2 regions of the Streptomyces sp. NPDC037301 genome follow, and region 1 is predicted to be linked to the other one. Evidence: predicted binding sites of a transcription regulator. Region 1 holds the regulator's gene; the other holds the start of a gene.
What was found. Region 1 encodes HrcA, which represses chaperone genes, less so after heat shock. Its sites were predicted from a motif close to TTNGCACTCNGNNNNNCNGAGTGCNAA; they were not measured.
Positions count from the first base shown of each region.

Region 2: a site for HrcA is predicted at 3,269-3,295, ahead of groES (co-chaperone GroES). Genes of this name have one in related genera too.

Region 1 covers NZ_JBVJWD010000001.1:371,819-375,856, forward strand. The annotation lists gene ACZ7IB_RS01840 (16S rRNA (uracil(1498)-N(3))-methyltransferase) at 1-155, opposite strand, end outside; gene ACZ7IB_RS01845 (nitronate monooxygenase) at 152-1,228, opposite strand; gene dnaJ (molecular chaperone DnaJ) at 1,352-2,488, opposite strand; gene hrcA (heat-inducible transcriptional repressor HrcA) at 2,489-3,505, opposite strand; gene ACZ7IB_RS01860 (MBL fold metallo-hydrolase) at 3,703-4,038, shown strand, end outside.
Region 2 covers NZ_JBVJWD010000003.1:248,951-252,988, reverse strand. The annotation lists gene ACZ7IB_RS07260 (LysR family transcriptional regulator) at 1-167, shown strand, start outside; gene ACZ7IB_RS07255 (LysR substrate-binding domain-containing protein) at 155-478, shown strand; gene groL (chaperonin GroEL) at 1,085-2,707, opposite strand; gene groES (co-chaperone GroES) at 2,808-3,116, opposite strand; gene ACZ7IB_RS07240 (hypothetical protein) at 3,644-3,976, opposite strand; gene ACZ7IB_RS07235 (polysaccharide deacetylase family protein) at 3,973-4,038, opposite strand, start outside.

The sequences.
Region 1 (4,038 bases):
ACGCCCTCCGTCCAACGGCCTTGGCCGTCCGTCAGCACGACATCCTCACCGGCGTGCAGCCGCTTCACCGATACGGCGTGCCGTCCCTCGGGTCCTTCCAGGACGAACTCGGGCCCGTCGGGGACCTGTTCGACGACGAAGACCGGTGCGGTCACTGCGTACTCCCTGTGCTCACTGCCGTCCGTGCGGCGTCCAGTTCTTCTGCGAGCAGTCCGATCAGCCGGCCGGCGGGCAGCTCGCGTGCCATCCGGTGCCCCTGCCCCGCCCACAGTGCCATGCCCTGGGCGTCCCCGGCTTTTGCCGCCGCCGCGCGCAGCCCCGCCGTCAGATAGTGGACCTGTGGGTAGGCGGCGGGGGCGTACGGGCCGTGCTCGCGCATGAAGCGGTTGACCAGGCCGCGGGCCGGGCGGCCGGAGAACGCCCGGGTCAGGGCGGTCCGTACGAACAGCGGGTTGGTCAGTGCCTGCTTGTGCAGCAGATTCGCCCCGGACTCGGGGCAGACGAGGAACGCCGTGCCGAGCTGCGCCGCCTCCGCACCCGCGGCGAGCACCGCGGCGATCTGGGACCCGCGCATCAGCCCGCCAGCGGCGATGATCGGCACCTGTACGGTCTCGCGGACCTGGGACACCAGGGAGAGCAGTCCGATCCCGGTGCCGTCGGTCTGCGGGTCGTCGCGGTGGGTGGACTGGTGGCCGCCCGCCTCTATGCCCTGGACACAGACCGCGTCGGCCCCCGCCCACTGGGCGGCCTGGGCCTCCTCGGGCGTGGTGACCGTCACGACGGTGTACGTCCCGACGCCGGCGAACGCGTCGAGGGTGTCGCGTGTCGGGCAGCCGAACGTGAACGAGACTGCCGGGACCGGGTCCTCCAGGAGGATGGCGAGCTTGGCCTCGTAACCGTCGTCGCCGCCGCTGGATTCCGGGTCGCCGAGCGGGGTCTCGTACCAGGCGGCCTCACCGGCCAGCTGATGCCGGTACACCTCGACGGCGCTCGGGTCGGCGAGACCCGGCTGCGGCATGAAGAGATTGACGCCGAAGGGCTGACCGGTCAGCCCGCGCAGCTGTTTGATCTCGTTGTACATGCCGTCCGCCGTCTTGTACCCGGCGGCGAGGAAGCCCAGCCCGCCCGCTTCGGCGACGGCCGCGACGAGCTGCGGACAGGACGCACCACCCGCCATCGGGGCCTGCACGACCGGATACCGGCAGAGATCGGTCAACACGGATGACATGACCGCATCGTGTCACGTCCTGCATGCCTCGGCGTGCGCGGCCTGCGGTCCATTTTGTCCTCAAACGCCGGACGGGCTCGGCAGGCGAGCCCGTCCGGCGGCAGGGAACGGTGTGCGGGGCCGTCAGCGCCCGTTGAAGGCGTCCTTCAGCCGGGAGAACAGCCCCTGCTGCCCGGGCTGGAACTGGCCGGTGGGCCGCTCCTCGCCGCGCATCTTCGCCAGGTCCCGCAGCAGTCGCTCCTGCTCCGGGTCCAGCTTCGTCGGGGTCAAGACCTCGACGTGCACGATCAGATCGCCACGCCCGCCGCCCCGCAGATGCGTGATCCCGCGGCCGTGCAGCGGGACCGACTGGCCGGACTGGGTGCCGGGCCGGATGTCGACCTCCTCCAGGCCGTCGAGCGTCTCCAGCGGCACCTTGGTGCCGAGCGCGCCCGCCGTCATGGGGATGGTGACCGTGCAGTGCAGATCGTCGCCGCGGCGCTGGAACACCGAGTGCGGCAGCTCATGGATCTCCACGTACAGATCCCCGGCCGGGCCGCCGCCGGGGCCGACCTCGCCCTCGCCCGCGAGCTGGATGCGGGTGCCGTTGTCGACACCGGCGGGGATCTTCACGGTGAGCGTGCGCCTCGACCGGATGCGGCCGTCGCCGGCGCACTCCGGGCACGGGGTCGGCACGACCGTACCGAAGCCCTGGCACTGCGGGCAGGGACGCGAGGTCATGACCTGGCCCAGGAAGGACCGGGTGACCTGGGAGACCTCGCCGCGGCCGCGGCACATGTCACAGGTCTGGGCGGAGGTGCCGGGTGCGGCGCCCTCGCCGTTGCAGGTCGTACAGACGACGGCCGTGTCGACCTGGATGTCCTTGGTGGTGCCGAACGCGGCCTCGGCGAGATCGATCTCCAGCCGGATCATCGCGTCCTGGCCGCGCCGGGTGCGCGAACGGGGTCCGCGCTGCGACGACGTACCGAAGAACGCGTCCATGATGTCGGAGAAGTTGCCGAAGCCACCCTGTCCGAATCCGCCCGCGCCACCGCCGCCGGAGGCGGACAGCGGGTCGCCGCCGAGGTCGTAGACCTGCTTCTTCTGCGGGTCCGACAGCACCTCGTAAGCGGCGTTGATCTCCTTGAACCGCTCCTGGGTCTTCGGATCGGGGTTCACATCCGGATGCAGCTCACGAGCGAGCCGACGGAATGCCTTCTTGATCTCGTCCTGAGATGCGTCGCGGCGCACGCCGAGTACGGCGTAGTAGTCCGTGGCCACTTACGACTCCGCCAGGATCTGTCCGACGTAACGTGCCACTGCGCGTACCGCTCCCATCGTTCCGGGGTAGTCCATGCGGGTCGGTCCGACCACGCCGAGTTTGGCGACTGCCTCGTCGCCCGAACCGTAGCCGACCGCGACGACGGACGTGGAGTTGAGCCCCTCGTGGGCGTTCTCGTGCCCGATCCGTACGGTCATGCCCGAGTCCTTGGCCTCGCCGAGCAGCTTCAGCAGCACGACCTGCTCCTCCAATGCCTCCAGCACCGGCCGGATCATCACAGGGAAGTCGTGCCCGAAGCGGGTGAGGTTGGAGGTGCCGCCGATCATCAGCCGCTCCTCCGTCTCCTCGACGAGGGTTTCGAGCAGGGTGGAGAGCACGGTGGACACGGTTCCCCGGTCCTCGCTCTCGAAGGATTCCGGCAGATCCTGCACCAGCTGCGGGACATCCGCGAAACGGCGTCCGACGACCCGGCTGTTGAGCCGGGCCCGCAGATCGGCGAGAGAGGTCTCACCGAACGGAGCGGGGCAGTCGATCATGCGCTGCTCGACCCGGCCGGTGTCCGTGATCAGCACGAGCATCAGCCTGGCGGCTGCCAGTGACAGCAGCTCCACATGCCGAACCGTCGACCGGGTCAGCGAGGGGTACTGCACGATGGCGACCTGCCGGGTCAGCTGCGCGAGCAGCCGTACGGTGCGGCCCACGACATCGTCGAGGTCGACCGCGCCGTCGAGGAAATTGTGAATGGCACGACGTTCCGGCGACGAGAGGGGCTTGACGCCCGCAAGCTTGTCGACAAAGAGCCGGTAGCCCTTGTCCGTCGGAATGCGTCCCGCGCTGGTGTGGGGCTGGGCGATGAAGCCCTCGTCCTCCAGCACCGCCATGTCGTTGCGGACGGTGGCCGGGGAGACCCCCAGCTTGTGCCGCTCTGTGAGCGCCTTGGAGCCCACGGGCTCCTCGGTGCCGACATAGTCCTGGACGATGGCGCGCAGCACTTCGAGTCTGCGTTCGCTGAGCATCGCGCACACCTCCAGCTGTGTTTCCTCGGTGGTTCTCGGGCCGTTCCTGCTTCATTCCCAGGAATCCCCCTGGCACTCTGTCCTCACGAGTGCCAGCAATCCCCCGGCCAGTGTACGGCGACCGAGTGGGGGCCTAGCAAGGGCGACCGGTCACGCTACCGCGAGACTGCGCAGGTCGTTGCCGATAGCCTCGCGGTATGGACGCCTCTTGGGAAGAGTTCGGCTGGGAGCGACTCGGTCACGGAGTGGGCCGACGGCGCCTCCCCGGATGGGATGCGACAGTCGCACTGGTGGTCGGAGCGGATGGGGTGCTGCTCTACGACACCGGATCGACACTCCGCGAAGGTGAGGAAATCCGGACCCAGGCACAGGCCCTGCTCGGCCGGAAGGTGACGCATATCGCACTCAGCCACCCCCATTTCGACCACGTGCTGGGCACCGCCGCGTTCTCCGGCACCCAGGTGTACGGAGCGGTCGGCATGGCCGGGCTGATGAAGCTCGGGGCGGACGGTCTGCACGCCTCCGCGGTGCGC
Region 2 (4,038 bases), on a different contig from region 1:
AGGTCGACGCGGTGACCACCTGGCTGCCGGTCCGCGAGCCGGACCTGACAGTCGGGGTGGTGCTGCGCGAGGAACCTCTCAACCTGATGGTGGCCGCGGATCACCCGCTCGCCCGGCAGGAGTCGGTGAGCATGAAGTACTTGGCGACCACATCGTGCCGCGCCTGAACGGCCCCATGCCCGCCTACTGGGAGACCGCCGTCCTGCCGACCCGCACGCCGGCCGGACGCCCCGTCCGCCGCGGCCCGGCCGTCACCACCTTCTACGAGATCCTCTCCCTCGTCGCGGCAGGCGACGCGGTCTGCACGGTCCCCGACGAGGGACGGCGCTACAACGCGCAGACCGACGTCGTCCACCTCACCCTCCACGATGCCCCGCCCGTCCAGTGGGCCCTGATCTGGCGCACGGACCGCGCGACCCCACTGGTACACGCACTCGCCGAGGCGGCGACGGACTGCGGGGACGCAACCACGCGTTAGAGATGTGCCGGCGCCGGTGTCCGTGTCCCCTGGCCCCCGTCCCGGACCCGTCCGCGAGCGGTCGCTCCGGCCGCCGGCCAGACCCATGTGGCGGGGCTGTACGGCCCTGTTCTCGTATGGCTGTACGAGAACAGGGCCGCGTCCGCCGGTGGGGCTTCCGTATCGGCGAGCCCGGCTTGCCCGCGTGCGGGCATAGGAAAGCCCCGGCGGTCAACGATGACGCTGGGGCTGTGTCAGGCCGTACGGGGCTATGCGGCGACCCGCAAGGGCGCAGTTCCGGCGATCCGTGCCATGGCGGGGCCCATCGCCGCTGATGGTGAACTCGATTCGACGGAGGTCCAGCGTGCGCCACCCGCCACGGGCCCCACCTGACGGTCGAACGGGCCCCAGCGTCCACCGCCATCGCGCGCCTTCCTGCGGTGTCGGCCCGGTGCCAATCGTCGGCGAAGATGCGCCCCGTGGGAACATCGGGCTTCCCGGAACCGGGGCTCCGCCCCGGGCCCCGGTCCTCAATCGCCGGGCGGGCGTGCTCGATTCGGCCGCACGTGCTGAGGCCCGGTACCCCGCGACGGGGTACCGGGCCTCAGTGGCTGTCCGAGCTACACGCTAGTGCGAGTGGCCGTGACCGTGACCGGCCTCGGCCTCTTCCTCGGCCGGCTTCTCGACGACCAGCGTCTCGGTCGTGAGCAGCAGCGACGCGATGGACGCGGCGTTCTCCAGCGCGGAGCGGGTGACCTTGACCGGGTCGATGACGCCGGCCTTCACCAGGTCGCCGTACTCGCCGGTCGCCGCGTTGAAGCCCTGGCCCTTGTCGAGCTCGGAGACCTTCGAGGTGATGACGTAACCCTCGAGGCCGGCGTTCTCGGCGATCCAGCGCAGCGGCTCGACGGCGGCGCGGCGCACGACCGCGACACCGGTGGCCTCGTCGCCGGTCTTGCCGAGGTTGCCCTCAAGAACCTTGACGGCGTGGACCAGAGCGGAGCCACCACCGGAGACGATGCCCTCCTCGACCGCGGCGCGGGTCGCGGAGATGGCGTCCTCCAGACGGTGCTTCTTCTCCTTGAGCTCCACCTCGGTGGCGGCACCGACACGGATCACGCACACGCCGCCGGCCAGCTTCGCGAGGCGCTCCTGGAGCTTCTCGCGGTCCCAGTCGGAGTCCGTGGCGTCGATCTCGGCCTTGATCTGGTTGACCCGGCCCTTGACGTCGCCGGGCTCGCCGCCGCCGTCCACGATCGTCGTGTCGTCCTTGGAGACGGTGACGCGGCGGGCGCTGCCCAGCACGTCCAGACCGGCCTGGTCGAGCTTGAGGCCGACCTCCTCGGCGATGACGGTCGCACCGGTGAGGGTGGCGATGTCGCCGAGCATGGCCTTGCGGCGGTCACCGAAGCCCGGGGCCTTCACCGCGACGGCGTTGAAGGTGCCACGGATCTTGTTGACGACGAGGGTCGACAGCGCCTCGCCCTCGACGTCCTCGGCGATGATCAGCAGCGGCTTGGAGCCACCGGCCTGGATGACCTTCTCCAGCAGCGGGAGCAGCTCCTGGATCGAGCCGATCTTGCCCTGGTGGATCAGGATGTACGGGTCGTCGAGGACGGCCTCCATACGCTCCTGGTCGGTCACCATGTACGGGGACAGGTAGCCCTTGTCGAAGGCCATGCCCTCGGTGAAGTCGAGGTCCAGACCGAAGGTGTTGGACTCCTCGACGGTGATGACACCGTCCTTGCCGACCTTGTCCATCGCGTCCGCGATGAGCTCGCCGACCTGGGTGTCCTGCGCGGAGAGCGCGGCCACGGCGGCGATGTCGGACTTGTCGTCGATCGGGCGGGCGGTCGCGAGGAGCTCCTCGGACACGGCCTTGACCGCGGCGTCGATGCCCTTCTTCAGGGCGGCCGGGGAAGCACCCGCGGCGACGTTGCGCAGACCCTCGCGGACGAGCGCCTGGGCCAGCACGGTGGCGGTGGTCGTACCGTCACCCGCCACGTCGTTGGTCTTGGTCGCCACCTCCTTCACCAGCTGGGCACCGAGGTTCTCGTACGGGTCGTCGAGCTCGACCTCGCGCGCGATGGTGACACCGTCGTTGGTGATGGTGGGAGCGCCGAACTTCTTGTCGATGACGACGTTGCGGCCCTTGGGGCCGATCGTCACCTTGACCGTGTCGGCAAGCTTGTTGACGCCGCGCTCGAGGGCGCGACGGGCGTCCTCGTCGAACTTCAGAATCTTCGCCATGGGAGCTGAGCTTTCCTCTCAAACGAACTGCGCCCCCGACCACCCGGCTGGTTATTTCGCAGGGGGCCAGGGGCGCAGAACAGAAGCAAACGTGGGTGAATTACTTCTCGATGATCGCGAGCACGTCGCGAGCCGAGAGGACGAGGTACTCCTCGCCGTTGTACTTCACCTCGGTGCCGCCGTACTTGCTGTACAGCACGACGTCGCCGGTCTTGACGTCGAGCGGAAGGCGCTCGCCGTTCTCGAAGCGGCCCGGGCCCACGGCCAGGACGACGCCCTCCTGGGGCTTCTCCTTGGCGGTGTCCGGAATGACCAGGCCGGAGGCCGTGGTCTGCTCGGCGTCGAGCGGCTGGACCACAATGCGGTCCTCGAGCGGCTTGATCGCAACCTTGGAGCTAACGGTCGACACGATCCGGTCTCCCCCTTCGGAGATCTCACGGGGTTAAGAGTCTTTGAGTGGCGACCAGGTGGATCCGTCGTCGCGGGTGCCGGACCTGCCAGTCGCACAGTACTGCTGGCACTCTCCAGTGGTGAGTGCCAGCACCGAGACTATGACCGGGATTAGCACTCGGTCAAGCGGAGTGCCAATTCAGCCAGTCGTGGCGTCATGTGGGCCCCGCTCGCGCACGGCGCGACGGGGCGCTGGTCGCATGCGGCAGTCCGGACAACGCAAAGGTCCGGGCAACATAGGGACAACGCGGGGACGGGCCACACCGTTCCGTACGACCGTGGGTTCATACTCGAACCTCCGTACCAGTCGTCGAACCCGCTCCCGCATCACCCCTCGGGCGCACAGGCCTCCTCGCACCCCGTGAACGGCTGCCTCGACGTGCTGCCGGGCCTGCTGCCGGTGGTCCTGGAGGGGCTGATCTGCGTGGGCGCCCCTCTGGCCGCGCTCCTGCTGTGCGTGGTGGCGGCACCGACCGGGCAAGAGGACTACCGCCGCTCGCACCCGGCGTCGGCCTCCGCTCCCCCGTACGATCCCGGCCGGTCCGGCCACCAGTGCCTCAGCGGTGGCGACAACCGCGAGTGCCTGGACTCCTTCAGCTGACGGCAGGCGATGACGACCAGCGGCCCCGACGCCCCGTGGTCGCCTTGCGGATGCGCCTGCGGGCCCGCCGCTGGGGCCGGCTTCGGGTGGGTCACCTTCTGTGCGGCCTTGCGGCCCAGCCGTTCGATCGGGTCCACCGACTGTGCGCACCCGGCGGTGGCGGCCAGGAGCGCACCGGCGGTCAGCAGTCCGGCGAGCAGCCGATGCACCCTTCTCATACGTAGTCCTCCAGCCGGGCCAGGGCGTATCCCTTGTCCGTGATGGTCTTCATGACCGCCCG